DNA from 3 places in the Actinosynnema sp. NPDC050436 genome. Region 1 is predicted to be linked to each of the others. Evidence: riboswitches for the same ligand, from Rfam matches in the RefSeq annotation. Region 1 holds a riboswitch; each other region holds the start of a gene.

Evidence for each region. A riboswitch is a leader RNA that binds a small molecule or an ion and turns the genes downstream of it on or off. The one in region 1 is predicted to bind S-adenosylmethionine.
Region 2: linked by a shared signal. The riboswitch ahead of AB0I60_RS25595 (ATP-binding cassette domain-containing protein) and the one ahead of AB0I60_RS33065 (aminotransferase class V-fold PLP-dependent enzyme) in region 1 are both predicted to bind S-adenosylmethionine.
Region 3: linked by a shared signal. The riboswitch ahead of thrC (threonine synthase) and the one ahead of AB0I60_RS33065 (aminotransferase class V-fold PLP-dependent enzyme) in region 1 are both predicted to bind S-adenosylmethionine.

What each region holds. Positions count from the first base shown of each region.
Region 1 is NZ_JBFAJV010000019.1:90,988-100,650, forward strand. Features, by position in the region: gene AB0I60_RS33040 (sigma-70 family RNA polymerase sigma factor) at 1-88, opposite strand, end outside; gene AB0I60_RS33045 (SRPBCC family protein) at 160-600, opposite strand; gene AB0I60_RS33050 (TetR/AcrR family transcriptional regulator) at 654-1,205, shown strand; gene AB0I60_RS33055 (DUF167 domain-containing protein) at 1,198-1,479, shown strand; gene AB0I60_RS33060 (potassium/proton antiporter) at 1,678-3,150, shown strand; SAM riboswitch class IV at 3,352-3,466, shown strand; gene AB0I60_RS33065 (aminotransferase class V-fold PLP-dependent enzyme) at 3,507-4,823, shown strand; gene lspA (signal peptidase II) at 4,846-5,445, shown strand; gene AB0I60_RS33075 (RluA family pseudouridine synthase) at 5,442-6,371, shown strand; gene AB0I60_RS33080 (asparagine synthase-related protein) at 6,377-8,167, opposite strand; gene AB0I60_RS33085 (keywimysin-related RiPP) at 8,168-8,296, opposite strand; gene AB0I60_RS33090 (hypothetical protein) at 8,616-9,035, shown strand; gene AB0I60_RS33095 (NAD(P)-dependent alcohol dehydrogenase) at 9,113-9,663, shown strand, end outside.
Region 2 is NZ_JBFAJV010000011.1:143,978-153,640, reverse strand. Features, by position in the region: gene AB0I60_RS25640 (fatty acyl-AMP ligase) at 1-240, opposite strand, end outside; partial or broken gene AB0I60_RS25635 (DivIVA domain-containing protein) at 346-612, shown strand; partial or broken gene AB0I60_RS25630 (DivIVA domain-containing protein) at 691-828, shown strand; gene AB0I60_RS25625 (DivIVA domain-containing protein) at 802-1,578, shown strand; gene AB0I60_RS25620 (ABC-F family ATP-binding cassette domain-containing protein) at 1,656-3,434, opposite strand; gene AB0I60_RS25615 (4-(cytidine 5'-diphospho)-2-C-methyl-D-erythritol kinase) at 3,457-4,422, opposite strand; gene AB0I60_RS25610 (DUF4184 family protein) at 4,568-5,299, shown strand; gene AB0I60_RS25605 (MetQ/NlpA family ABC transporter substrate-binding protein) at 5,301-6,107, opposite strand; gene AB0I60_RS25600 (methionine ABC transporter permease) at 6,134-6,817, opposite strand; gene AB0I60_RS25595 (ATP-binding cassette domain-containing protein) at 6,814-7,824, opposite strand; SAM riboswitch class I at 8,022-8,114, opposite strand; gene rsmA (16S rRNA (adenine(1518)-N(6)/adenine(1519)-N(6))-dimethyltransferase RsmA) at 8,201-9,079, opposite strand; gene AB0I60_RS25585 (transglycosylase family protein) at 9,090-9,663, opposite strand, start outside.
Region 3 is NZ_JBFAJV010000005.1:380,757-390,419, forward strand. Features, by position in the region: gene AB0I60_RS16610 (ComEA family DNA-binding protein) at 1-613, shown strand, start outside; gene AB0I60_RS16615 (DNA internalization-related competence protein ComEC/Rec2) at 892-3,189, shown strand; gene AB0I60_RS16620 (hypothetical protein) at 3,255-3,707, shown strand; gene thrC (threonine synthase) at 3,786-5,048, opposite strand; SAM riboswitch class I at 5,060-5,175, opposite strand; gene holA (DNA polymerase III subunit delta) at 5,274-6,254, shown strand; gene rpsT (30S ribosomal protein S20) at 6,430-6,690, opposite strand; gene AB0I60_RS16640 (TSUP family transporter) at 6,876-7,676, shown strand; gene AB0I60_RS16645 (VOC family protein) at 7,645-8,424, opposite strand; gene AB0I60_RS16650 (hypothetical protein) at 8,527-8,763, opposite strand; gene AB0I60_RS16655 (SPFH domain-containing protein) at 8,765-9,663, opposite strand, start outside.

The DNA of each region.
Region 1 (9,663 bases):
CGGCGGCGAACCGGAAGAGCCGGGTGCGCTCCCGGTGGTAGAAGTCGCCGAAGGTGGCCGCGTGGTCATCGGAGTCTCCCGGTGTCACGAACCCTCCCTCTGGTCGGCGTCCGGCTACCCGGTAGACGGGTGCCGAGGAGGGTTGTGGATGCCGGCGGTTCAGGCCAGTCGGCGCGCTCCGGCCCGCAGCACCCGGACCCACCACGACCAGCGGGCACGCTTGATGTCCTGACCTGCGGCGATGCTCAGGCTGTCGAGCAGGTCCTCGATCAGGGCGTCGTGCAGCCAGCGGACGGCGAGCGGCCAGCCGAGCAACATCCACCCGTTCGGGCGACCGGTGAGCGTGTGCCGGACGCCGCCGGGGACGGCTTCGAGCACGTGCGCGCCGACCAGCCCGAGGCCGGGGGCGAACGTGAACTCCACCCGTCTGCCGGGCTCGTACGCGGTGCAGCGGTAGCGCACGAACCCGTGCCCGCCGTCCGCCCCGACGCCCAGCGGCCGGTCCAGGACCAGGGGCGGCCACGCCCTCGGCCACAGCTCGATCACGCGGTCGACCCAGCCGTCGCCGGGCAGCCGGCGCTCGTGCACGTTCTCGATCATCGCAACCTCCGTACGGTGCCGTATGGAACTGACCATACGGTAGCGTACGGGGAGTGAGAGCACGCCGGACCAAGGACGACTGGACCCAGGTGGCCCTGCGGGCGCTGGCCGAGGGCGGGGTGGCGGCGGTGGCCGTGGAACCGCTCGCGGCGCGGCTCGGCGCGACGAAGGGCAGCGCCTACTGGCACTTCCCCAACCGCGAAGCCCTGCTCAAGGCCACCCTCGAACGGTGGGAGCGGGAGCACACCGAGGCGGTGATCGAGCTGGTCGAGGGCGAGCCCACGCCGGACGGCCGGCTGCGCAAGCTGTTCGGGCTGGTCCTGGAGGACCCGCGCGCCAGCGCCGTGGAGCTGGCCATGCTCGCCGCCAAGGACGACCCGGCGGTCGCGCCCGTGCTGCGCCGCGTCACCGACCGGCGGGTCGGCTACCTGGTCGAGCTGTTCGGCGCCATCGGGTTCCCGCCCGCCGCCGCCCGCCGCCGGGCCGTGCTCGCCTACTCGGTCTACCTCGGCCAGGCCCAGCTCATGTCCGCCGCGCCGCACGTGGTCGACGGCCGCCGCGACCTGCTGGAGGACACCCTCGCCTCGGTGACCTCCCGTGCCTGACCCGTTCCGGCTGGGCGTCCGGGTCAAGCCCGGCGCGAAGCGCGACGCCGTGGGCGGCCGGTGGGACGGGACGGCGCTGGTGGTCGCCGTCGCCGCGCCCGCCGTGGAGGGCCGGGCCAACGAGGCCGTGCGCAGGGCGGTGGCCGGGGCGTTCGGCGTGCGCAGCCGGGACGTGCGGATCGTGCGGGGCGAACGCGGCCGGGACAAGGTGGTCGAGCTCGACCCGGCCCCGGCCGACGCCCGGGAACGCCTCGCGCGGCTCCTCGACGGCTGACCGGCGGGTCGTCCGAGCGGACGATCGGTCCGATGTGGATGGTCGACGGCGGTGCGTCCACCGTGGACCCCGCCCCGCCGCACCGCAACCGCCCGGCGCGGCCCCGGTGGGCACAGCCGGTGCCGGATTAGTCCAAATCGACGTCAGCGGGGGAGAATGCACACCACCGAGTGAACAACTGGAGGTCGAGTGGGTGGTGTGACGGCCTTTCTCGGCATCGGCGCCGCGGTGTTGCTGCTCTCCGTCATCGCGGTGCGGGTGTCGACCAAGCTCGGTCTGCCCTCGCTCCTGCTGTACCTGGGCATCGGCGTGCTGCTCGGCGAGTCCGTGCTCGGCATCCAGTTCGAGGACGCCGACCTGACCCGCTCGCTGGGCACCGTGGCGCTCGTGCTGATCCTCACCGAGGGCGGCCTGACGACCCGCTGGACCGCCGTGAAACCCGCCCTGGGGCTGGGGATCGCACTGTCCACAGTGTCCGTCGCGGTCAGCGTCGGGCTGACCGGCCTCGGCCTGCACCACCTGCTCGGCCTGGACTGGCGCACGGCCCTGCTGTGGGGGGCGGTGCTGTCGTCCACCGACGCGGCGGCGGTGTTCAGCGTGCTGCGCGGGGTGGGCGTCGGCAAGCGCCTGATCGGCGCGCTGGAGCTGGAGTCCGGCCTCAACGACGCCCCGGTGTACATCGCCGTGGTGCTGCTCGCCTCCCCCGATCCGGTGACGTGGACCGCGCCCGCGCTGATGGCCTACGAGCTGCTCGCCGGCGGCGCGATCGGCGTCGCGCTCGGGTGGCTGGGCGGGGTCGGGCTGCGGCGTGCCGCACTCCCGTCCACCGGCCTGTACCCGCTGGCCACGGTCGCGGTGTGCCTGCTCGCCTACACGGCCGGCGACCTGGCGCACGCGTCCGGGTTCCTCGCGGTCTACACGGCGGCCCTCGTGCTGGGCAACGCCCGCCTGCCGCACCGGTCGGACACGCTGTCCTTCGCCGAGGGCCTGGGCTGGATCGCCCAGATCGGCCTGTTCGTGCTGCTGGGCCTGTACGCCTCGCCCGGCCGGCTGTTCGAGTCCCTGATCCCCGCGCTGGTCGCGGGCGGCGTGCTGGTCCTGCTGGCCCGGCCGGTGTCGGTGCTGTGCGCGGCGCTGCCGTTCAAGGTGCCGTGGCGCGAGCAGGTGTTCATCTCGTGGTCCGGGCTGCGCGGCGCGGTCCCGATCGTGTTCGCCCTGATCCCGCTCATCCAGGGCTTCGACGGCGCGCAGCAGCTCGTGGACGTGGTGTTCGTGCTGGTCATCCTGCTGACGGTGGTGCAGGGCTCGACCCTGCCGTGGATGGCGAAGTGGCTCGGGCTGGTGCGCTCCGGCGAGGCGCAGGAGGTCCAGGTCGACTCCTCGGCGCTGGACGAGCTGGGCGCGGAGCTGCTCCAGGTGCGCATCCAGACCGGGTCCAAGCTGCACGGCGTCTACCTCAGCGAGCTGCGGCTGCCGCCGGGCGCGGCGGTGAGCCTGGTGGTGCGCGGCGACGACGGGTTCACCCCGCAGGCCACCACCCGCCTCCAGGTGCACGACCAGTTGCTGGTGGTCTGCACGGACGCGGCCCGCACGGCGGCCGAGAAGCGCATCCGCGCCGTCGACCGCGCCGGCCGCTACGCCCGGTGGAAGGGCGACGCGGGCCTGCCGTGACCCGCCGGTCCCCGCTGTGATCCCGGTCGCGCCCGGAGGGCGGTACCGGGCGGGCGGACCGGTGCGGTGATCGCCGCCGTGACCTGCGGGAGCCGCCGGGCCCTGGCGGTTCCCGCACGGCGGGCGGAAGCGGCGGGCGGGCTCCCGGATCGTGAACGGGCCTCGACTCGGCGCGGTGCCGTGGGCTAACTTCGGTCCCGAGGTCATGAGTGCCAGCGCGAAGCTCGGGCTAGCTGGCCGGCAACCCTCCTACCGCGGTGGGGTGCCCCCGATGAGGACCTGGCCTGGCGCGCAGGGCGTCGGGCAAGCGCGGGCCTCCCATGCCACGGAGTCCGCCGGACCCGTCGGAGGTTGTCATGACCGTCGCAGTTCCCGGATCGATCGCCGCCCTGCCCCGCGTCGTCGGGGCGTCGCTGCGCGTCCCGCTGGTCACCGGCGAGCGCGTCGAGTACGCCAACCTCGACCACGCCGCCAGCGCACCCTGCCTGGAGCAGGTCCGCGACGCCGTGGACGAGCTGCTGCCCTGGTACGCCAGCGTGCACCGGGGCGCGGGCTTCGCCTCCCAGGTGTCCACCCGGGTCTACGAGCAGGCCCGCGACTCGGTGCGCCGCTTCCTCGGTGCCCGCGACACCGACACCGTCGTGTTCACCCGCAACACCACCGACTCGCTGAACCTGCTGGCCCGCAGCCTGCCCCGGCACACCTCCGTGGTGCTGTTCGACACCGACCACCACGCGGCGCTGCTGCCGTGGCGCGGCCCGAACGTGCGCCGCCTGGTCACCCCGGCTAGGCCCGCCGAGGCCGTGCTGGAGCTCGACCGCGCGCTGCGCGCCACCCCCGAAGGCCCCCGGCTGGTCGTGGTGACCGGCGCGTCGAACGTGACCGGCGAGGTGTGGCCGGTGGCCGAACTCGCCGCCGTCGCCCGCCGGCACGGCGCCCGGGTCGCGCTCGACGCCGCGCAGCTCGCCCCGCACCGCCCGGTGGACCTGCGGGCGCTGGACGTGGACTACGCGGTGCTCTCCGGCCACAAGGTCTACGCCCCGTTCGGCACCGGCGTGCTGGTCGGCCGGGCCGACTGGCTCCAGGCCGCCGACCCGTACCTGGTCGGCGGCGGCGCGACCGCGCGGGTCACCGACCACGGCGACCGGCTGGGCGTGGCCTGGTCGGCGGTGCCGGAGCGGCACGAGGCCGGGTCGCCGAACGTCGTGGGCGTGCACGCCCTCGCGGTGGCCTGCGACGTGCTGGGCCGGCACTGGGAGCAGACCACCGCGCACGAGCGGGAGCTGCTGGCCCGGCTGCGCGCCGGCCTGGCGACCGTGCCCGGCGCGCACGAGCTGTCGCTGTTCGGCCCCGGGCAGGACCGGGTGGGCGTGGTGAGCTTCGTGGTGCACGGGCAGGACGTCGGCTTCCTGGCCGCCGCGCTCGCCGCCGAGCACGGCATCGGCGTGCGGGACGGCGCGTTCTGCGCGCACGTCGCCGTGCACCGGCTGACCGAGGGCGACCGGGCGCTGCGCGCGTCGCTGGGCCTGGGCAGCACCGCCGAGCACGTCGACCGGTTCGTGGCGGCGCTGCGGTCGCTGGTGGTCGAGGGCTCGCGGTGGCGGTACCGGGTCGTCGACGGCCGGTGGGTGCCGGAGGACGACGAGCGGGCGCTCCCGCCGTTCCTGCGCTGAACGGATGCTGGACAATGGCCCGGTGAGCACCGATCCCAACACCGGTCCGGAGCACCGGGCCGCCCCGGTCGACCCGGACCCGGGCGGCACCGCCGAGCCGCCACCCCCGAAGAGCCGGGTGGCGCTGCTCGCGGCGATCGCCCCGGTGGTGCTGGCGCTCGACGTCGCGACCAAGGTCGTCGCGGTCGAGCAGCTGGAGGGCCGGGAACCCGTCGAGCTGCTCGGCGGACTGGTCTACCTGTCGTTCCTGCGCAACTCCGGCGCGGCGTTCGGCCTGGCCGAGGGCTGGACGGTGATCCTCGCCCTGATCGCGGTGGGCGTGGTCGGGTTCATCCTGTGGATCGCCCGCAAGCTGCGGTCGGTCGGCTGGGCGGTCGGCCTCGGGCTGGTGCTGGGCGGCGCGGCGGGCAACCTGGTGGACCGGCTGTTCCGGTCGCCGGGACCGCTGCGCGGGCACGTGGTCGACTTCATCTCGGTCGTCGAGCCCTACGGCACGTTCTTCCCGGTGTTCAACATCGCCGACTCCGGCATCTGCGTGGGCGGCGCGATCATCGTGATCATGGCCGCGCTCCAGCGCGACTACGACGGGACCCGCCACGTGAAGCCGGTGGAGGACGCATGAGCGACTACCGCACGCTGCCCGTGCCCGACGGGCTGGACGGGATGCGCGTCGACGCGGGCCTGGCCAAGCTCCTCGGCCTGTCCCGCACGGTCGTGGCGACCCTGGCCGAGGCCGGCGACGTGGTGCTCGACGGCCAGCCCGCCGGCAAGTCCGACCGGCTGGTCGCGGGCTCGTGGCTGGAGGTCGCGCTGCCCGAGCCGGAACGCCCGGTGCAGGTGCAGGCGATCGCCGTCGAGGGCCTGGAGGTCCTGCACGAGGACGACGACATCATCGTGGTCGACAAGCCGGTCGGCGTGGCCGTGCACCCCAGCCCCGGCTGGACGGGCCCGACGGTGGTCGGCGGGCTCGCCGCCGCCGGGGTGCGGGTCGCCACGTCCGGCGCGGCCGAGCGGCAGGGCGTGGTGCACCGGCTGGACGTCGGCACGACCGGCGTGATGGTGGTCGCCAAGAGCGAGCACGCGTACTCGGCGCTCAAGCAGGCGTTCAAGGAGCGGACGGTCGACAAGCTGTACCACGCGCTGGTGCAGGGCCACCCGGACCCGATCAAGGGCACCGTCGACGCGCCGATCGACCGCCACCCCAAGCACGACTACAAGTTCGCGGTGATGGCCAACGGCAAGCCGAGCATCACCCACTACGAGGTGGTCGAGGCGTTCCGGGCGGCGTCGCTGCTCGACGTGCACCTGGAGACCGGGCGCACCCACCAGATCCGGGTGCACTTCTCCGCGCTGCGCCACCCGTGCGTGGGCGACCTGACCTACGGCGCGGACCCGGTGCTGGCCAAGCGGCTGGGCGTGACCCGGCAGTGGCTGCACGCGCGCACGCTGGGCTTCTACCACCCGGCCGACGGCCAGTGGGTCTCGTTCACCAGCGAGTACCCGGCCGACCTGGCCGACGCGCTGGAACTGCTGCGCGCCGAGGGCTGACCGCGCTACCGCGCCGGGCCGACGACGGACCCGGCGCGCAGCCACGCCTCGCAGCCGATGAGGTCCTCCACCGCGAACTGGTGGTCCTCCACGACGTGCGCGGTCTCCGTGAGCCGCCGGACCCGGTCGGGGTCGACCAGCCCGCGCTCGGCGAGCAGCGAGTCCGCGAACAGGTCCCGGACGGCGGCGGCGTTGCGGCGCAGCCCGTCGTACGCCTCGGCGCTGAAGTCGCCCTTGGTCTGCCGCCGGCGCAGCGGCTCGGGCAGGATGCCGCGCATGGCCTCGGCGAGCAGCCGCTTGTACTGCCAGGGCGTGGAGCGGTGGTGCGCCTGGACGGACAGGACGGCGTCGAGGACCCGGTCGTCGAGGTAGGGCAGGTCGAGGAAGACGTGCTGCTCGGCGTGCAGGGCGGCCAGGTGCCGGTAGCCCGCCGCAGCGGTGCGCAGCACCAGCACCGTCTGGTGCTGCCCCGGGTCGGCGGCCAGGGGCTCGGCGTCGTCGGCGGCGCGGCGCAACGCCGCCCGTGCGGTGGCGACGGCCTCCGGCGTCGCGCACGAGGAGGCGCGCAGCGGGCTCAGGCCCCAGCCGAACAGGGGACCGCGTTGCGGTGCCCCGGGCCGGGTGAGGCCGGCGGCCTGGTCGCGCCACCAGCCGGAGACGGTGCCGGGCCGGGCGAGAAGACCGCGCAGGGTCTCGGCCGGCGGCCAGCGCTCGACCGCCCGGTGGGCGCGCAGCAGCCGCAGCGCGGTCACCGGGGCGCGGCGCAGCAGGCCGTGGAGGTGGCCGTGCACCGGGAGGAACAGCTCGTCGCCGCCGTGCCCGCCGACGTGGTGGTGGTAGCCCCGGTCGGCGAGCAGGCCGACGACGTGGCGCTCCAGGGCGTCGGTGCGGGTGCACGTGGTGGGCTCGTCGGTGTCGGTGGCCCGCGCCGGGTCGGTGAACAGGGCGGGCAGGTCGGCGGGCGACAGCACCAGGTGCTCGGCGTGCGGCAGGGACCGGACCGCCCGTGCCGCGTGGACCGCGTCGTCGTTGTGCGGGTCGGAGCCGGCCACCCGGACCGTCAGCAGGTCGGGGACGCCGTGGTGCGCGGCGAGGAAGCACAGCGAGCCGGAGTCGAGCCCGCCGGACAGGTCCGCGCTGAAGCGCACGCCCCGGCGGTGGCCCATCGCCTCGACCAGCGCGTCCCGCACCGCCGCGACGCCCTCGGCCGCCGGGAGCGCGGGCTCGGGGGCGGTCCACCGCCGCACGACCCGGTCGCCCAGCAGGAGGCAGTGGTCGGGGGGCACGGTGGTGACGCCCCGCCACGTGCTCCGCTCACCCAGCGGCGGGGGGACGGCGTCCCCGCAGACGACCCGCACCGCGAGCGCGTCCTCGTCGATCCCGGTGCCGGCGAGCCGGGCCAGCAGCGCGGCCCGGTCCGAGGCGACCGGCACGCCCCCGACGCGGGCGTGCGCGACCCGGCGCACCCCGGACAGGCTCCCCTGGACGCGCACCCGCCCGTCCACCGAGGCGACCAGGTGGGAGCTGCCGGGCAGCGCGACCCGGTCGAGGTCGGCGACCGACCGCACCCGCGCGGCGTGCGCGGCCAGCTGATCGGGGGTCACCGGGCAGAACCCGACCGCGACCAGGACCACCCGCCCGGCCCGCGCCCGCACCACCGGCTCGGCCGGCCCGACCACCACCAGCAGTGCCCTGCCGGACGGGTGTCGGGCGACGACGTCCCCGCCGTCGCCCGACACCCCCACCGCCCGGTCGGCGGCAGGGGTGTCGGGGAGCACGACGAATCCGCGCACCACTCAGTTGCCGATCTTCCGACGCCACCGGAAGTCACGGCCCGAGCCGCCGTAGCCCAGCGTGTCCCGCCGGAACCGACCGACCTTCACCAGCAGCGGTCGCTGGTACGGCTGCCGCGTGTTCTCCGTCATCGCCGACACCTCCTTGCTACTCCGCGTGCTCCGGTGAGCACGCTCCGCGAACATCGTGACCACATCGACGGCCGGCCCGCCACACCGGCACCGGGTGACGAATCCGCCGGAGCGCGTGATTTCCCCGATCTCGCAGCCACCTGCACCGACCGTGCCGTCCTGGTCGCGCGCCGGTGCCGCGATCACCCGCCCGGGTGGTGTCGCGGTCGCCTGGCGGCCACGCGGGAACCGCCTCCGGCACCGGAGAATCCCTCCCGCCGGAAGGTCGCGTTCGCGTAACGTTGCGCCAAAGGCCCGCTCGTATGGGGAGGTACGTGGGGTGTCAACGCAGTACGACGACCCGGACCGCACGCCGCCGCGGGGGTTCCCGGTCGGGGGCCGGCAACCGGACGCGTGGGCGGCGGCCGAGCAGCAGCACCTCGCCGCGCGCCGGGCCCGGCCGCCGGTCGAGCCCCGGGTCGGCCCGGTGGCCGCGCGACCCGAGGCGGTCGCGCACCGGCCGCCCGACGCCCGAGCCGACCGGCGGACCGCGCACGCCCCGGCCGAGGACGAGGCGGTCCACGACAGCGGGTTCACCCCCGACCCGGAGGGCGGCAGCGTCGCCCCGGCGGTGATCGGCGGCGACCTGCCCGAGGCCGCGCCCGCCCCGCCGCCGCCCCGGCCGGTGGAGCGGTCGGCGCCACCGGCCAACCCGACAAAGCGCTCATTCTTGGGGAAACTGTTCAACCGCAACGGGTGAACGCCACTCCGACGGCTCGCTGCACTGCCCTTTCGGACCTTGGCGGACGCCCGCCGGGCGGGCCACCCTGGTCGTCCATGAGAGCTATCCGCTACGCCGCGTACGGCCCACCGGACGTCCTCAAGGTCCTGGAGGTCGACCCACCGGTACCGGGCCCGCACGACGTGCTGGTGCGCGTGCGGGCCGCGTCGATCAACCCGCTGGACGACCACTACCTGCGCGGGACCCCCTACCTGGCACGGGCCGCCACCGGGCTGTTCCAGCCGAAGGGCGGGCTCGGCGCGGACCTGTCCGGCCAGGTCGAGTCGGTCGGCCGGGCGGTCACCCGGTTCCAGCCGGGCGACGAGGTCTTCGGCGGGCGCGGCACGTCCACCGACGACCGCAGCGCCGCGTTCGCCCAGTACGCGTGCTTCCGCGAGGACGCGGTGCTGCTGGTCAAACCCGCCGGCCTCACGTTCGAGCAGGCGGCGGCGGTGCCGGTGGCCGCGCTGACCGCGTTGCAGGGGCTGCGCGACGCGGGGCGATTACGCGACGGGCAGAGCGTGCTGGTCAACGGCGCGGCGGGTGGTGTCGGCACGTTCGCGGTGCAGGTCGCCAAAGCGCTCGGCGCGGGCGTGACGGCGGTGTG
Region 2 (9,663 bases), on a different contig from region 1:
GCTGCCGCCGCACAGCCACACCGCCTGCACGGCGGGCGCGATGGACGCGGGGTCCCCGGCGAGCACCGCGACGGAGTCGCCGGCGGAGACGTCCGCGACCAGCGCGCCCGCCATCCGCGTGGCTCGTTCGTGCACTTCACGCCAGGTGCGGTGGACCGGGGCGTTCGGCTCACCCGTCGTCATCCCGCGTTCCCCGGCACCCGCAGCGGTTGCCACCATCGTGTCCACGAACCGGCTCATGGGCGCCAGAGTAGAACGATCTCCACCGCATTGAGCCGATAGGACGAAACAACTTCCCCACCATCCGGCGATACTCCCCGGTACACGACCGAAGGAGGCATCGGGGTGGCCGGGTTCGAAGCGCGCCAGCACACGCCCGCACATCCCGCGCCGCTGTTGAGCGCGCAGGATCTGCGACAGGTCGCCTTCCACCGCCCGCCGCCCGGCCTGCCCGGCTACGACGAGCAGCAGGTGGACGACTTCCTCGACCGCATCGAGAACACCCTGCTGGGCCACGACGACGTGACCGAGCAGGACGTCCGCCGGATGCGCTTCCGCCCCGCGAGACCGGGCTACCACGCCGCCGAGGTCGACGTGTTCATGGACCTGGTGGCCGAGACGCTCCGGTCCACGCCGCAGCGCCGCCAGGCGGTCGCACCGGCTCGAGGCGCGCACGCCACGTCGACCGGGATGCGCCCGGCGGCGGCGCCGGGGCTCACCCCGCAGGACGTCCGGGGCGTCCGCTTCCACAAACCGAGGCCGGGCAACCGGGGCTACCACGAGGACGAGGTCGACGCGTTCCTGGTCCGCATCGAGCACACCCTCGCGGGCCGGGACGACCTGACCGCGATCGAGGTCCAGGACGCCGAGTTCTCCTTCGCGCCGCCCGGCCGGATCGGCTACGACGAGGACGACGTCGACACGTTCCTGGACCTGGTGGTGGTCACCCTCGAACGCTCGCCCGCGCCGGTGCTCCGGCGTGCGCCCGCACCCCTGCCGGCGAGCCTCCCGCCGGTCCGCCCCCGCCCCGGCGTCGGTGCCCGCCCGCTCACCGCCCGGGACGTCCGCACGGTCGGTTTCGGCAAGCCCCCGCGCGGCCGGCGCGGCTACCAGGAGTCCCAGGTGGACAAGTTCCTGGACCGGATCGAGAACACCCTGCTGGGCCAGGACGACCTGACGGCGCAGGAGATCCGGGAGGTCCGCTTCAGCCGCCCGATGATCGGCCGACGGGGCTACGACGAGAGCGAGGTCGACGCGTTCCTGGCCAGGGCGGAGAAGCAGCTGGGCGCCGGCCCGCGCCACCCCGGCCCGATCCCGCCGATCACGTCGTGGAAGCAGCTCCGGCAGGTCGAGATCCCGGCGGCGGGCCCGACCCGGCGCGGCTACCGCACCTCGCAGGTGGACCGGGTGCTGGAGGAGGTCGGCATCGCGCTGGACGGCATGATCGGCGCGAGTTCGACCGAGGTGGCGGGGACGACGTTCGCCCTGTCGCTGGTCGACGGCCAGGGCTACGACTGCGCCTTCGTGGACGAGCTGATGCCCCTCCTGGCCGCCGAACTCCGCCGCCGAGGCCGCTAGGACCCACCTCGGCGGCCTCCGCCGCGACCACCGGCCTCCGGGGTATCCACCGCGGCCGGCGGTCGCACGTCGGGCGCTCAGCCCTCCGCCGCCTCCGCCGCCGCCAGCCACTGGCCCTCGACGGACTCCGCCTCCGCCAGCACCTCGCGCAGTTCGGCGTCCAGCTTGAGCAGGCGGTCGGGCTCGGTGGCCGAGGCGGCCAGGGCCGCGTGCAGTTCCGCTTCCTTCTTCTGCAACGTCTCCAGCCGCCGCTCCAACCGGGACAGCTCCTTGCGGGCGGCGCGCTGGTCGGCGGCCGAGGACGTCGTCGTCGGCTTGGCCGGGGCGGTCGGGGCGGGGGCGGACTGGGCGTCCCGGCGGCGCAGGTACTCCTCGATGCCGCCGACGAGGTCGGTCAGGCCGCCGTCGCCGAACAGCGCCACCACCCGGTCGCACACCCGCTCCACCAGGTACCGGTCGTGCGAGATGACGACCAGCGTGCCCGGCCAGGAGTCCAGGAGGTCTTCGAGCTGCTGCAACGTGTCGATGTCGAGGTCGTTGGTCGGCTCGTCGAGCAGCAGCACGTTGGGCTCGGCCATCAGCAGCCGGCACAGCTGCAACCGCCGCCGCTCGCCGCCGGACAGGTCGCCGACCGGCGTCCACTGCTTCTGCGACGAGAACCCGAACCGCTCGGCGAGCTGGGACGCCGACATCTCCTGCTTGCCCAGCACGACGCGGCGGGCGACCTCCTCGACGGCCTCCAGCACGCGCATCGACCCGTCGAGGTCGTGCAGCTCCTGGCTGAGGTGGGCGAGCTTGACCGTCTGCCCCTGCACGCGCTTGCCGGTCACCGGCTCCAGCTCGCCGGCCAGCGCGCGCAGCAGGGTGGTCTTGCCCGACCCGTTGACGCCGACGATGCCGACCCGGTCGCCCGGTCCGATCCGCCAGGTCAGGTCGCGCACCAGGGTCCGGGCGGTGTCGCCGTCGCCGACCGCGAGCGTGACGTCCTCCAGCTCCACCACGGTCCGCCCGAGCCGCTTCTTGGCGAAGGCCAGCAGCTCGACGGTGTCGCGGGGCGCGGGCACGTCGGAGATGAGCGCCTCGGCCGCCTCGATCCGGTAGCGGGGCTTGGACGTCCGGGCGGGTGCGCCCCGGCGCAGCCAGGCCAGCTCCTTGCGGGCGAGGTTGCGGCGCTTCTCCTCGACGGCGTCGGCCAGCCGGGCCCGCTCGGCGCGGGCGAAGATCCAGTCCGCGTACCCGCCCTCGTACTGCTCGACCCGGCCGCCGACGACCTCCCAGGTCCGCGAGCACACCGTGTCCAGGAACCACCGGTCGTGGGTGACGACCACCAGCGCGGTCCGGCGGGCCAGCAGGTGCTCCGCGAGCCACCGCACGCCCTCGACGTCGAGGTGGTTGGTCGGCTCGTCCAGCACGACCAGGTCGAGTTCCTGGACCAGCGCGGCGGCCAGCGCGACCCGCCGCCGCTCGCCGCCGGACATGGTGCCGACCGTCGAGTCGAGGCCCAGCGCGGTGATGCCCAGGCCGTCGAGGATCGACCGGACGCGGGCGTCGGCGGCCCACTCGTGCTCGGCGTCGAACCCGAGCGGGTCGATCACCGCGTTGCGCACCGTCGAGCCGGGCGGCAGCTCGGTGCGCTGGGTGACCACGGCCATCCGCAGGCCCCGGGTCTGGCTGACCCGGCCCTCGTCCGGCGGGGCGAGCCCGGCGAGCACCTCCAGCAGCGTGGTCTTGCCGCCGCCGTTGAGCCCGACGACGCCGATCCGGTCGCCTTCGCCGACCCCGAGGGACACCCCGTCCAGCAGCGGACGAACACCGAACGACTTGGAGACGTTCTCCAAGTTGACCAAGTTGGCCATCAACACAACCTTCGTCTGGAGATCAAGCGTGGACCTCGGGCGGGGTCGGCCGAGGCGTCTCCTCGGTCCCGATCACCCGCGCACCGTGGACGGGCCCCTGCGCGACGCGCACGGTGCGGCACACCCCCGCGCCGGCCAGCTCGGCCGCCACCCGGACCGCCGAGTCGGCGTCCGTGCACAGGAACGCGCAGGTGGGGCCGGACCCGGAGACCATGCCGGCGAGCGCGCCCGCGTTCACCCCGGCGCGCAGGGTGCGGCGCAGGTTCGGCCGCAGCGACACGGCGGCGGCCTGCAGGTCGTTGCCCAGCAGGAGGGCGAGCTGCCGGGGGTCCCCGGACGCCAGCCCCTCCAGCACGGCCTCCGCCGCGCCCACCCGGGGCGGGTCGCCGTCGGCGCGCAGCCGGTCGAGCTCGTCGAACACCTCGGGCGTGGACAGGCCGCGCCGGTCGAAGGCCAGCACCCAGTGGAACGTGTGCCGGGCCAGCACGGGCACGATCTGGTCGCCCCGGTCGGTGCCCAGCGCGGTACCGCCGTAGAGCGCGAACGGCACGTCCGCGCCGATCCCGGCGGCGAGCCCGGCCAGCTCGTCGCGGCCGACCTCCAGCCGCCACAGCGACGCGAGGCCGACCAGGGTGGCCGCCGCGTTCGCGCTGCCGCCCGCCATGCCGCCGGCGACCGGGATGGTCTTGCGGATCGACACCCGGACCTTGGGGTCGTCGGGGTCGCGGCCGACGTGCTCGGCCAGCGCCCGCACCGCCCGCCAGGCGAGGTTGGACGGTCCGGTGGGCACGGAGTCCGCGCCCTCGCCGCGCACCTCGACGCCGGGGTCGTCGGCGACGGCGACCGTCACCTCGTCGGTCAGGGACAGCGCCTGGAAGATCGTCACCAGGTCGTGGTAGCCGTCCGCGCGCGGGTCACCGACCGCCAGGTGCAGGTTGACCTTGGCCGGGACGCGGACGGTGACCGGGGGTGGGACTACGGCGAGCACGCCATGAAGCCTACGGGCGTCCGCCGGGTGCTCGCTGCCACCCGGCCGCGACCTGCGCCGGGAGCTTCGGCGGGACCTGCGGGGGAACCGTGGAGAACCCGTGCCCACGGGGTCCGGGCGCGGGCCGGGGTGGTCGAATGCGGGTATGCCGTTCACCGCCTCGCACGTCGCCGCCGTCCTGCCGCTGGCCCGCCGGCCGCTGGTGCCGTCGGCGCTGGTCGCGGGCTCGCTGGCACCGGACCTGCCGTACTTCGCGCTGCTGCGCCCCGTCGGCGGTGACTACACCCACACCTGGTGGGGCCTGGTCGTGGTGGACGTGCCGATCGCGCTGGCCGCCCTGGCGCTGTACCGGGCGGTGCTGCTGCGCCCGCTGCTGGCGCTGGCCCCGGCGGCGGTCCGGTCCCGGGTCGCGCACCTGCCCGCGCCGCGCCTCGGCCCGGCCGCCGCCGCCTCGGCGCTCGTCGGCGTGGTGACCCACTTCGCGTGGGACGCCTTCACCCACCACGACGGCTGGGGCGTGCGGCTGTTCCCGGCGCTGGAGGACGACGTCCTCGGGATGCCCGGTTTCGCGCTGGCCCAGTGGCTGAGCACGGTCCTGGGAGCCCTGGTCACCCTCGCCTGGTGCGCCCGGCAGCTCTCCCGGATGCCCCGCCGGCCGGTCCCGGCCCGGTACGCGCCCCCGGCTCGCCCGGCCCTGGTCCGCACCGCGCTGGCGGTGTTCACCGCCGGGTTCGCGGCGTTCACCACCACCGGCGACAACTCGACGGACGTCCTGGTCAGCGGGTCGATCACGGTGGTGACCGGCGCGCTGGCGGGCGTGGCCCTCTACGGCGCGTGGCGCGCTCTCCGGGGAGAGCGCGCCACCGCGGACCGCTGACTCAGACCGCCAGGACCGACCCGGAGAAGGTGGTCTTGATGTAGTCCTTGACCTGCGGGGACTGGAGCAGGGCGAGCAGGTCCTTGATCCGCTTGTCGTCCTTGAGCTCGGCGCGGGTGACCAGGCCGTTGGCATTGGGGTTGCCCTCGGCCTTCTCCAGCACCAGCGCGTCGGAGGACGGCTTGAGGCCGGCGTCGATCGCGTAGTTGCCGTTCACCACGGAGGCGTCGGTGTCCTCCAGCGACCGGGGCAGCTGGGCCGCTTCCAGCGCCACGAACTCCAGGTTCTTCGGGTTCTCCGCGACGTCGCGGATGGACGGGGTCTTCTCCGCGCCGGCCTTGAGCTTGATCAGCCCGTTGTCGGCGAGCAGCCGCAGGCCCCGGGCCTCGTTGGTGGCGTCGTTGGCCACCGCGACCTTCGCGCCGGACGGCAGGTCGGTGAGCTTCTTGTGCTTCTTGGAGTACACCCCGAGCGGCTCGACGTGCACCGGGCCGATCCACTCCAGCTTCGCGCCGCTCTCCGCCTTGAACGTGTCCAGGTACGGGATGGTCTGGAAGTAGTTGGCGTCCAGCGAGCCGTCGACCAGGGCGGTGTTCGGCTGGACGTAGTCGGTGAACTCGACGACCTCGATCTTGAGGCCCTTGTCCTCGGCGAGGTTGTCCGCCACGTACTTGAGCACCTGGGCGTGCGGGACGGGGCTGACGCCGACCTTCAGGGCCGCTTCCGGGTCGGAGGCGGCACCGGTCTGGCCGCTGCCGCAGCCCACTGCGGTCAGCAGCACGGCGACGAGGGCAGCACGAATGCGCATGTCATTTCCTTTTGCGGAGAGGTGTGTCAGACGGAGGCGTGGCGGCGGCGGTCGACGCCGCGCGCGATGCGGTTGCCCGCGAACTGGATCAGGGTGGCCACGATGGCGAGCACCACGACCGTCGCCCACAGGTAGCGGTCGTTGAACCGCTGGTAGCCCTCGCGCACGGCGAGGTCGCCGAGGCCGCCGCCGCCCACCACGCCGGCCATGGCCGAGTAGCCGAGCAGGGCGATGGCGGTCACGCCGATGGCGTTGACCAGCGCGGGCAGCGACTCGCGCAGCAGCACGCTGCGCACGATGCGGGTGGTGGAGGCCCCGGTCGTCACGGCGGCCTCGATCACCGCGACGTGCACCTCGGACAGGACGTTCTGGACCAGCCGCCCGACGAACGGGATCGCGCCGACCGCCAGCGGCACGATGGCCGCCGTCGGCCCGATCGTGCCGCCGAGGATCAACCGGGTGAACGACATCAACACGATCAGCAGCACCAGGAAGGGCATGGACCGGCCGAGGTCGACCACGAAGCCGAGCAGTTTGTGCACCACGGGCCTGGGCCGCAGCCCACCGGGGGCGGTGAGCTGCAGCCAGACGCCGAGCGGGATGCCGAGAACCACGGCGATCAGGGTGGAGACGCCCACCATGTAGACGGTCTGGCCGGTGGCGACCAGGACGTCGTCCAGCACGGTGGACCAGGGTGTCGCAGACCTCACGCAGCTACTCCCTGGGGCCCTGCCAGTGTTCGGCGCACCGCGCCACCCGCTTCCGAGATCCACTCCAGCGCCGAGTCAGCGCGCTCGCCGGTGAGGCCGACGCGGAACCGCGCCACGGGGGTCTCCCCGAGCCGCGTCAGGCCGCCGCCGAGCAGGTTGAGGTCGACGCCGAACCGGCTGGTCGCCTCGGGCAGCAGCGCGCCGACGGCCGCGAAGCCGACCAGCACGACGTCCGCGACGCGGTCGTACGCGCCCTCGGCGGCCGGGTTCTGGTCCACGGCGGGCAGCAGCGAGGCGGCCGTGCGCGAGGAGGCGTCGGCGACCAGGCTGAGCACCTTGCCGTGCTCGACCACGCGGCCGTCCTCCAGCACCGCGACGTCGTCGCAGATCTTGCGGACCACGCCCATGTCGTGGGTGACCACGAGCACGGTCACGCCGAGTTCGGCGCGCGCGCGGTCGAGCACGGTCAGCACGGAGCCGGTGGTGTCGGGGTCGAGCGCGGAGGTCGGCTCGTCGGCCAGCAGCACGGACGGGCTGGCCGCCAGGGCGCGCGCGACGGCGATCCGCTGGCGCTGGCCGCCGGAGAGCTGGTCGGGGTAGACGCCCGCCTTGTCGGTGAGGCCGACCAGGTCGAGCAGCTCCGCGACGCGGGTGCGGCGCTGCGGGCCGGCGACGCCCGCCGACTCCAGCGGGAGCGCCACGTTGCCGGCGGCGGTGCGCTGGCGCAGCAGCGAATCCCCTTGCGGCACAACGCCGATCTGCCGGCGGGCGGCGCGCAGCGCCGGTCCGCCGAGGGACACCAGGTCGGTGCCGTCGACGCGGATCGCGCCGCTGTCGGGGCGCTCCAGCAGCGCGACGCACCGCGCCAGCGTGGACTTGCCCGCCCCGCTGGGGCCGACGACGCCCAGGACGGTGCCGGCGGCGACGTCCAGGTTCACGCCGTCCAGCGCGCGAACCTGACCGGTACTTCCGGGAAAGGTCTTGGTGAGGTTCTCGACAGTGATCACGATTTCGCTCCACGACTGCACGCGGCAGCGCACGCTCGTGGCGTGCGCGTCCGAAGGCCGGTTCAAGAAGGGTGTCCCGAAAGGGACGACGAGGACTCGAAAATGCGCCGAGGCGGATTAGCTGCGACAGCCCGAAACCGTGCGGCGGCCGTGGTCGACGACTCGCCGGCGCGTGAGCAGCATCCTGGGCACGTGATCCTCCATCGATCCTGGCTGAAGCACCTGCCTCCATGGGGAGGTGGTTGCTGCGGCGTCGTAGAGCCAGGTCTCTCGGCCGCTCGGGATGGCAGCACGAGTACACCTGACGCAGAGGCTTGAACGCAAGCCTGCATGAGGATCGTTCGTCAAATCACACTTTCGGCCGAAAGATCATCGGCTATTGCGGTGAGGAAACCTCGGCTATCCGGACGAAATCTCCGACGTCCAATTGCTCCCCCCGCAGGCCGGGGTCGACCCCCGCCAGCACCAGCAGCCGCTCCGCCTCGGCGGCCGAGCCGGCCCACCCGGCGAGCGCGCCCCGGAGCATCTTGCGGCGCTGCGCGAAAGCCGCGTCCACCAACGAGAACAGCCGCACGCGGTCCACAGTGGACAGCGGCTCGTGGCGGGTGAAGGCGACCAGCGCGGAGTCCACGTTCGGCACCGGCCAGAACACCGAGCGCGACACCGGTCCGGCCTTGCGGGCGTCCGCGTACCAGGCGAGCTTCACGCTGGGCACCCCGTAGACCTTGCTGCCCGGCCGGGCGGCCATCCGGTCGGCGACCTCGGCCTGCACCATCACCAGCCCGGTGCGCAGCGACGGCAGCAGCGCCATCAGGTGCAGCACCACCGGCACGGCCACGTTGTACGGGAGGTTGGCCACCAGCGCGGTGGGCGGGACCGGGAACCGGTCGGCCGTGACGCGCAGGGCGTCGGCCTCGACGACGGTCAGCCGGTCGGCGAGCCCGGGGGCGCGCTCCGCCACCGTCAGCGGCAGCCGGGCGGCCAGCACCGGGTCGATCTCGACGGCGGTCACCGAGGCGCAGGCGGGCAGCAGCGCGAGGGTCAGCGAGCCCAGTCCCGGGCCCACCTCCAGCACCGCGTCGTCCGGGCCGAGGTCTGCCGAGGCCACGATCTTGCGGACCGTGTTCGGGTCGTGGACGAAGTTCTGCCCGAGCTTCTTGGTCGGCCGGACGTCCAACTCGGCAGCCAGCCGACGCACATCAGCCGGCCCGAGGAGGGAACTCCCGGGGCCGGCCGAGGAAGCAGCTTCGGTCACCGCCGGAAATCTACGGCAGGCCGAGCTGCGACCGGCAGTGGGGCCACGCCGAGTACCCGCCGCGCGCGTCGCGCACCTTGGTGGCGATGGCGATCTGCTGCTCGCGGGTGGCCTGGTGGGGGTACGCGGCGTACTGGCCGCCGCCGTTGGAGTCCCACGTGCGCTTGTCGAACTGGAGGCCGCCGTAGTAGCCGTTGCCGGTGTTGATGGCCCAGTTGCCGGTGGCCTCGCACTGCGCGAGCCGGTCCCACACCTCGCCGTCGGGCGGGAGCTTGGTGCCGACCTTGACCTTCTTGGCCTTGGGCTCCTTGGTGACCTTCGCGCCCAGCTTCTCGCGGCCGGTCTCCTTGCCGTTCTTGATGGTCACCCGGTAGGTGACGATCTGCTCGCCCGGCTCGCCCGCCTCGACGGTCTCCTTGGAGCCCTTCATCATCGAGTCGTCCTTGACCTCCTCGACGGGCGGCTCGACGGCCTCCGTCGCGTTGATCACGGACACGCCGGTGCGGCTGATGTGGACCTCGGCGCCGTTGGTGATCCGCAGGTCCCCGGCGGACTCCAGCTTGTCCTCCGGACCGAGTTCGATC
Region 3 (9,663 bases), on a different contig from region 1:
CGCCACCTCGTCCGGCGGGGCCGAGCCGCCCGGCCGGTTGCGCGCCTTGCTGCGCGGCCGGTGGCCGAACTTCGCGTTACCCCGGCGCCCGATCATCTTCAGCGGCGTGCTGGCCGGCGTGGCGCTGGCCGTCGCGCTCAGCCTCTGGTGGCAGCCGCCCGAGCCCGAGGCGCCGCCGTCCCTGCCGCTCGCGGCCGAGGTGACCAAGCTCCCGGAGCACGTGATCGTCAACGTCGTGGGCGAGGTCCCGAAACCCGGCCTGGTGACGGTCACCAGCGGTGCCCGCGTCGCCGAGGCCGTCCAGGCGGCCGGCGGTCCCAACCCGAACGCCGACCTCCGCAGCCTCAACCTGGCCCGCCGGGTCTCCGACGGCGAGCAGATCGCCGTCGGCATCCCACCCCAGGACCCGGAGACCCACCGCGAACCGATCAACCTCAACACCGCGACGAAGGAGCAGTTGGACGCACTACCCGGCGTAGGTCCGGTGACCGCCCAGCGGATCGTGGAGCGCCGCTTGAAACGCGGCCCGTTCACGGCCATCGAACAACTCGGCGAGATCGAAGGGATAGGTGAAGCCAAACTGGCCAAACTCGGCGACTTGGTCCGCCTCTGACCCGGAACCTCCTGTACCCAGCCAGTTCCTCGGACTCCGCACCACTCCGACCGTTTCGCACGCAACACCCGACCTCGTCACCGCATCCCGGCCACCGCTCCGCACCAGCCGACGGATGAACCCCGTCCGGCAACGATGCCTGTTGACCGCTGCTGTCCACAAAGGACAAGAACTTCGGAGGTATTCATGACACGACATCTGCCACGCGCCCGTGGCGTCCGGCGGACCCATCACCGGTCCCGGGGCGTCGATCACAGCCCTGACCGGCGCACCGGGCCGTGAGCTCTCGCGCCCACCTGGTACCCGCCGCCTTGGCGGTCTGGTCGACCGCTCTGGCCGGGCTGCTCTGGACGTGGTGGGCGGGCGTCGCCCTCGGTCTCGTCTTCGCGGCGGTGGGTGGCGTCGCCCTTCGCCGGTGGCGGCCGGCCGCCGTGGCGGTCGCCGTGGTCGGGCCGGTGGCGGCGTGCTGGATCGGCGCGCAGCTCCACGAGTCCGCCCACCACCCGCTCCGGTCTGCGGCCGGGCAGGGCGGCCTGGCGTCGCTGCGCCTCGAACTGTCCGACCGACCGCGCGGTCTGCGGTCCGAGGGGTTCGGGTCGCGGGCCGGCGGGGTCGACCTCGTCCTCATCCGGGCGGAGGTGGTGGACGACGGCGGGCGGGTGGTGGTGCTCGCTCCGGTTGCGGCGTGGCGGGAACTGCTTCCGGGACAACGGGTTCTCGCGCGCGGGACGCTCGCGCCGGCGAAGGCCGGTGAGCTGACCGTCGCCATGCTCAGGGTCCGTGGTCCGCCGCGCGACGTCACGCCGGCACCCGTGTGGCAGCGGGCGGCAGAGGCGTTGCGGGCAGGGCTGCGGGAGTCGAGCGGCACGCTCGACCCGGAGTCTGCGGGGTTGCTGCCCGCGCTGGTCGTCGGCGACACGTCGGGCCTGTCGTCCAGGGTGGTGGACGAGTTCCGCACCTCGGGCTTGGCGCACGTGCTGGCGGTCAGCGGGGCGAACCTGGCGATCCTGTGCGGCGCCGTGCTGTTGCTGTTGCGGCTGCTGGGCTTCGGCCCTCGCGGGTGTGCGGTGGGCGGGATGGCGGCGCTGGTCGGGTTCGTGGTGCTGGCCGGTCCGGAGCCGAGTGTGCTGCGGGCGGCGGTGATGGGTGCGGTGGCGCTGCTCGCGTTGGTGCTGGGGCGGGAGAAGTCGGCGTTGCCCGCGTTGGCGGCCGGGGTGGTCGTGCTGGTGCTGCACGATCCCCAGCTCGCGGTCGATCCGGGGTTCGGGCTGTCCGTCGTCGCCACGGCGGCGCTGGTGCTGCTCGCTCCCCGGTGGTCGGGCCGGCTGCGCGACCGGGGCGTGCCGGTCGGGGTGGCGGAGGCACTCGCGGTGCCGGCGGCGGCGCACCTCGCCACTGCTCCGCTGGTCGCCGGGATCTCGGGCCAGGTCAGCCTGGTCGCGGTCGTGGCGAACCTGCTGGTGGGTCCGGTGGTGGCACCGGCGACGGTGCTCGGGGTGCTGGCGGCCGTGGTGGCGCAGGTCCACCTCGACACGGCGCGGTTCGTGGTCGAGGTGGCCGGGCCTGCCACGTGGTGGCTGATCACGGTCGGCCGGCACGCGGCGGCGGTGCCCGGTGCGGCGGTGGCGTGGCCGGACGGCTGGACGGGCGGGCTGCTGCTGGTCGGCGCGGTGCTGGTGGCCTCGGGCGTGTTCCGGCTGCGGAGGCTGCGGGCGGTGCTCCTCGCGGTGGCCGCCGGGGCGGTCGTCGTGCTGGTGCCGGTCGGCGTGGTCGCGCCGCGCTGGCCGGTCCCCGGGTGGGGCGTGGTGGCGTGCGACGTGGGACAGGGCGACGCGGTCGTCCTGGCCACCGCCGAGCGCGACCAGGCGGTCCTGGTCGACACCGGGCCGGAGCCGGCGGCGGTGCTGGCCTGCCTGCACCGGCTGGGCGTGCGGAGAGTGCCGCTGGTGGTGCTGAGCCACCTCCACGCCGACCACGTGGGCGGGCTGGCGGCGGTGTTGGCGGAGCGGGAGGTCGGCGCGGTGGCCGTGGGGCCGTCGCGGCAGCCGGAGTGGGCGTGGAGGCAGGTCGTCGCGCTGGCGCGCGGTGCCGGGGTCGAGGTGGTGGAGCTGGCGGTCGGGCAGCGTTTGAGCTGGCCGGGGCTGGAGCTCGACGTGCTGGGACCCCGGGCGGTGCCGCGCGGCGAGGAGAACACGGCGGTCAACGACGCGTCCGTGGTGGTGCGGGCGACCACCCCGCTCGGCCGGGTGCTGTTGACCGGCGACGTCGAGCTGGCCGGGCAGGCGGCGCTGCTCGGCGGGCACGTCGACCTGCGGGCCGACGTGCTCAAGGTGCCGCACCACGGGTCGCGCTATTCGTCGCCGGAGTTCCTGGCGGCGGTGCGGCCCCGGGTCGCGCTGGTCAGCGTCGGGGCGGGCAACCGCTACGGCCACCCCAGCGGGGTGGTGGTGGACGCCCTGGCGCGCTGCGGGGCGTTGGTGCTGCGCACCGACCGGGACGGTGACACCGCCGTCCTGCCCGGCCCGGGAGGGCCTCGGGTCGTCCGCCGTGGCGACCCGCTGAACAACGGCGGCTGAACCGGCCGCCGGAAGACCAGAACGCTGCCCGGTCGAGCGACCGGGCCGACGAGAGGAGCACGACCATGAGCGACCGCAACACCTGGGTCCGGCTGCACACCGGCTGGTCGCCGCGCGAACTCGGCTGGGCGCTGTGGCAGCCCGGCTACTCCGCGCACCCGTGGCCCACGGCGGACCTGAGGCCGTCGTTCGAGTTCTACCTGTGCGAGGACCTGCCGACAGGCAGCCGGGGGATCGTGGCGCGGGCGAAGGTCACGAGGACCGTGGGCACCGTGGAGGTGGCTTCGCCGCAGGAGGCGTACCAGGAGATCGCCGACGCGCTGTTCGACGACGACCTGTCGATAGCGCCCGAGGACTGGCGCGCGAACCGGTACAACGGGCACAAGACGGCGTCACCGTGGCCGCAGCAGCTCACCGCGTGGCGGGCCGAGACCGAGGAGGTCGGGCCGTACCTGCTGCCCGAACTCTCGTCGTTCCCGCGCACCGGGTGGCTGCGGGTTCCGGACATCGTCTTGTGACCGGTCCGGTGGCGCGTTCGGCCCGCGCGCCGGGCACCTCCTGGGCGGGGGCGTGGCGCGCGAGCCGGTCGGGCGGAATCAGTCCTTCAGCGCGTTCAGCACGGCCTCGGCCGAGGGCGGGACGTTGGCGCGGGGACCGACGCGGTTGCCGAGGGCGTCGAGGGTCTTCAGGCCGTCGCCGGTGATCAGCAGCACCGTTTCGGCGTCCGGGTCGAGCTGACCGGTCTCGATGAGCTTCTTCGCCGTGGCGACGGTCACGCCGCCGGCCGTCTCGGCGAAGATGCCCTCGGTGCGGGCCAGCAGGCGGATGCCCTCGACCACTTCCTCGTCGGTGACGTCCTCGATCGCGCCGTTGGTGCGGCGGACCGCGTCCAGCACGTACGGGCCGTCCGCCGGGGCGCCGATCGCCAGCGAGCGGGCGATCGTGTCCGGGCGGACCGGGGACACCACGTCCTGGCCGGACTTGAACGCCGCCGCGACCGGGGAGCAGCCGGTCGCCTGGGCGCCGAAGACCTTGTACGGGGTGGCCTCGACCAGGCCGAGTTCGCCGAACTCGCGGAACGCCTTGTCGACCTTGGTCAGCTGCGAGCCGGACGCGATGGGCACCACGACCTGGTCGGGCAGCCGCCAGCCGAGCTGCTCGGCCACCTCGTAGCCCAGGGTCTTGGAGCCCTCGGCGTAGTAGGGGCGGACGTTGACGTTGACGAACGCCCAGTCCTCGTGCTCGGCGGCCAGCTCCTGCGCGAGGCGGTTCACGTCGTCGTAGTTGCCGTCGACGGTGATCAGGTTGCCGTCGTAGACGGCGGTCATGAGGATCTTGGCCTGCTCCAGGGAGGAGGGCACCAGCACGACCGACTGCCAGCCGGCGCGGGCGGCGGCGGCGGCCACGGCGTTGGCCAGGTTGCCGGTCGAGGGGCAGGCCAGGACCTTGAAGCCCAGTTCACGGGCGGCGGCGAGGGCGACGCCGACGACGCGGTCCTTGAACGAGTGGGTGGGGTTGCCGGTGTCGTCCTTGACCCAGACCTTGCGCACGCCCAGGGCCTTGGCGAGGCGGTCGGCCTCGACCAGGCGGGTGGCGCCGGGGTTGGTGTTGGGGTGCGACTCGACGTCGGCGGGGACCGGGAGCAGGCCGCGGTAGCGCCAGATCGACCGGGGGCCCGCCTCGATGTCCTCGCGGCGGACGCGGCCGAAGTCGTAGGCGACCTCCAGCGGCCCGAAGCACTCCAGACAGGCGTATTCCGGCGCGAGCGGGGTCTCGTGGCCGCATTCACGACACGACAGGGCACGAGCCGGGCCGAGGTCGAAGGAGGTGGTGGCCGAGGGCACACTGACAGCAGTCATCGCGAGGTATCTCCTCATCTTTCCCGCGTCGCGGGTCGGAATTGGCACCGTGGTCGTCGCAGCGGACGCTGCGCGACGGGTTGCCGGGGCTTCTTCGGGCCGATCCCTCTGCCCCTCTGGATGAGCGGTATTCAGTTGTGGCGTCCAACTTACGGCACGATCCCGACCGGCAGCCAGATCCGTCCACCATCCGGACGCGTTCCGGGGCGTGGGAGGATCGGGTCCGTGAGCGCGTCCGCAGTTACTCCAGACCCCGTGCACCTGGTCGTCGGCGAGGAAGAGTTGCTGGTCGAGCGCGCGGTGCGCGGTGCGCTGGCCGTGGCTCGCCAGGTCGATCCGCAGGCCGACCTGACCAGGGTGAAGGTGACTGAACTCACCCCTCCTGAGCTGGCCGAACTGGTGAGCCCCTCGCTGTTCGCAGAGGGGCGGGTGATCGCGCTGGACGCCGCCCAGGAGGCGGGCAAGGAGATCGCCGAGGCGGTCATCGCCTACGCCAAGGCGCCGGCCGACGGGGTGACCCTGGTCGTCGTGCACACCGGCGGCGGGCGCAGCAAGGTGGCCAAGGAGCTGCCCGCCGCGCTGCGCAAGGCCGGGGCGGCGGTGACCGAGTGCCCCAAGATCACCAAGGCGGCCGAGCGCGAGGCGTTCGTGCGCAACGAGATCCGCTCGGCGGGCGGCAAGGCCGACCCGGAGGCGGTTGGGGCGTTGATCGAGGCGATCGGGTCGGACCTGCGGGAGCTGGCGGCGGCGGCCTCGCAACTGGTGTCCGACACGGGCGGCAAGGTCGACGCGGACGCCGTCCACCGCTACCACCGGGGGCGGGCCGAGGTGACCGGCTTCGCGGTGGCCGAGAAGGCCGTGATGGGCGACCGGGGCGGCGCGCTGGAGGCCCTGCGCTGGGCGACCCAGACCGGTGTGCCGCACGTGCTGGTGGCCGACGCGCTGGCCGACGCGGTGCGGACCATCGCGCGGGTCTCGGCGGTGGGGCGGGGCGATCCTTTCAAGCTGGCCGGCGAGTTGGGGATGCCGCCGTGGAAGGTGAAGAAGGCGCAGGGGCAGGCGCGCGGCTGGGACGGTGACGGGTTGGCGGCGGCCATGTCGGTGGTCGCGGGGCTCAACGCCGACGTGAAGGGGGTGGCCGCCGACTCGGGCTACGCCCTGGAGCGGGCGGTGCTCAGGATCGTCGCGGCGTACGGGCGGCGCTGAGCCCGGAGCGGCGTTGCGGTGGGACGGTGCGGCACGGACGGTGCGGCACGCGGGACCGACGGCGTGGTGTGGTGCGGCGCGGCACGTGGGACGGGTGCCGGGTGCCGGGAAAAGCGAAGCGCCGCGCCCTCCGGAGAGGGGCGGCGCTTCGGGAGCTCTGCTCAGATCCGGGTGATCAGATCTGGTTGGCGCGTCGGGCCAGGGCCGACTTCTTGTTGGCGGCCTGGTTGGCGTGGATCACGCCCTTGGTGACGGCCTTGTCGAGCTTGCGGGAAGCCTCGCGGGCGAGGGCGACGGCCTTGTCCTTGTCGCCCGCCTCGGCGGCCTCACGGAACTTGCGGATCGCGGTCTTCAGCGACGACTTGACGGCCTTGTTGCGCAGCCGCGCCTTCTCGTTCGTCTTGATCCGCTTGAGCTGGGACTTGATGTTCGCCACGCGAAAGCCACCGTTTCCTCGGTCTTGGGGTCGCATCGCGCTGTGATCGGCCCCACCGGAGTGGGCTTCCTCCATTGCGGAATGCCGCGCGATACGGCTGCCGAGGTTATCAGGGCTGCTCGGGGCAGCGCGCACCGGTCCTCGGCGGAAAAACAGTACACGCGTCCGGTTACCCTGATCGGGTGATGACCGCTCTGGACTGGCCCGGGTTCGGGCAGGTGACGCTCGCCGGCCTCCTCTTCCTCTGCGTGGCCGCCGCCCTCGCCGGCGCGGTGGACGCGGTGGTGGGTGGGGGCGGGCTGATCCAGCTCCCGGCGTTGTTGCTGGTCGGGCCAGGTGGGCAGCCGCTCTACGCGCTGGCCACGAACAAGGTCGCGGCGGTCGTCGGCACGGCTTCCGCAGTCGGTGCGTACGCGCGGCAGACGACGATCGACTGGGCGTCGGCGATCCCGATGGCGGTCGCGGCGTTCGCCGGGGCCACGGGTGGGGCGGCCTTTGCGGGCGCGCTCGAACCCGGGGTGCTCAACGGTGTGGTGCTGGTCGCGTTGGTCGGTGTCGGGCTCTACACGTGGCGCAAGCCCGACCTCGGCGTGGCCGAGACGCCGAGGTTCGGCCGGGTCGCCCAGGTCTGCGTGATGGCGGCGGGTGGCGCGGTGGTCGGCTTCTACGACGGGCTGGCCGGGCCGGGTACCGGGGCGTTCCTGGTGTTCCTGCTGGTGGGCCTGGTGGGCTTCGCGTTCCTGCGGGCGTCGGCGACGGCCAAGATCGTGAACGTGGCGACGAACCTGGGCGCGCTGCTCTACTTCGTCCCGACCGGCAAGGTGCTGTGGGGGCTCGGTCTGGTCCTGGCGGTGTGCAACCTCGGCGGTGCGGTGTTCGGGGCGCGGCTGGCGGTGCGGCGCGGGTCCGCGTTCGTCCGGCGGGTGTTCCTGACCGTGGTCGTGGCGCTGGTGGTCAGCCTGGGGTGGAAGGCGGCGGTTGGATGACCTTGAACGTCGCGCCCATCGGGTCGCCCACGGTGGCGAACCGGCCGAACAGCGAATCGGCGACCGCGCCGACCGGGATGCCGCCCAGGTCCCGCGCCCGGTCCAGGGTGCCGTCCACGTCGGACACCTGGAAGTAGGTCATCCAGTGCGCCGGGATCTCCGCCGGGATGCCGTCGTCCATGCCGAACACCCCGCCCACCGTGTGGCCGGCCACCTGGAGCTGGGTGTAGGGGAAGTCCGGTAGCGGCTCCAGGTCGAACTCGAACACCTCGCGGTAGAACCCGGTCGCCCCGTCGGGGTCGCGGGTGGCCAGCTCGTTCCACACCACCGCGCCCGGCTCGTTCACCACGTACGCGCCGATGTGCTCGCCCGCTTCCCACAGCCCGAACGCCGCGCCGGTCGGGTCGACCGCGATCGCGCCCCGACCCGGACCGCCGGTGTCGAACTCCGGCACCAGGACCTTGCCGCCGGTCGCCGCGATCCGCTCCAGGGACTCGTCCAGGTCGTCGGTGGCCAGGTACGTCGTCCAGACGACCGGGAACATCGCGTCGCGGGGCATCTCGCCGAAGCCCGCGACCGGACGGCCGCGCACCAGGGCCATCGTGTAGCGCCCGGTCTCGGGGCCGCCGATCTCGAAGTCCCAGCCGAACAGCGCGCCGTAGAACTCCATGGTGGCTACGCGGTCGGTGGTCATCATGTCCACCCAGGCGGGGGTGCCCGGCGCGTACGGGGCGTTCAGCTCGCTCACCCCGTCAACGGTCGCACCGGGTGCGATGGGCCGCGAGTCGATCACCGGGTGGCGAGACAGCCGCCCGATCGTTCCTCGCGGAACGGTCGGGCGGCTGCTAGGTCAGGCGCTCGGTGGCTCGTCGTCTTCCGGGTCGCTGGGCCGGGCGTCCTTGCGGGGTCTGCCGCGCCGGGTCGGGGCGGCTGTCCCGGCCGGGAGGCGGCCCGCCTCGGCCAGCGCCCGGCGGAGCAGGAACTCCATCTGCGCGTTGGTGCTGCGCAGCTCGTCGTTCGCCCACCTGGTCAGCGCGTCGTGCACGGCTGGGTCGAGGCGCAGCAGGACGCTCTTGCGCTCGCCCACGTCAGTGGTACAGCGAACCGGTGTTCACGACGGGCTGCGTCGACCGGTCACCGCACAGGACCACCAGCAGGTTCGACACCATGGCCGCCTTGCGCTCCTCGTCCAGCTCCACCACGTCCTTCTCGGCCAGCTTGTCCAGCGCCATCTCCACCATGCCGACCGCGCCCTCCACGATCCGCTGCCGGGCCGCGATGACCGCGCCCGCCTGCTGGCGCTGGAGCATCGCGTGGGCGATCTCCGGGGCGTACGCGAGGTGCGTCAGCCTCGATTCGATCACCTTGACGCCGGCCGCCTGCACGCGGGCCGCGATCTCCACCGACAGGGTCTCGGTGATCTCGTCCGCGTTCTCCCGCAGCGACAGGCCGGCCTCGTCGTGGTTGTCGTACGGGTAGCTGGTGGCGATGTGCCGCACGGCCGTCTCGGTCTGGATGCCGACGAACCGCACGAAGTCGTCCACCTCGAACTTCGCCCGCGCGGTGTCGTCCACCTGCCACACCACGACCGCCGCGATCTCGATCGGGTTGCCGTCGGCGTCGTTGACCTTCAGGGCGGCCGTCTCGTGGTTGCGGATCCTGGTCGACACCTTCACCCTCGTGGTGAACGGGTTCGCCCAGCGCAGGCCGTCCTCGCGGACCGTGCCGGTGTAGCGGCCCAGGAACTGGAGGACCCGCGCCTCACCGGGCGCGACGGTGAACAGCCCGCCGCCGGTGATGACGCCCGCCACGGCGATCAGCGCGCCACCGATGATCAGCACGACGTTGGGGTCGCCCGACCCGAACGCGAACCCGAGCACGGCCACCGCCGCCCCTCCCAGCACCAGCACCACCGAGATGCCCAGCGCGGCCCAGCCGGACACCTCCGACGCCTGGCGCTCACGCACGGCCGGTGCGGGCATCCGCA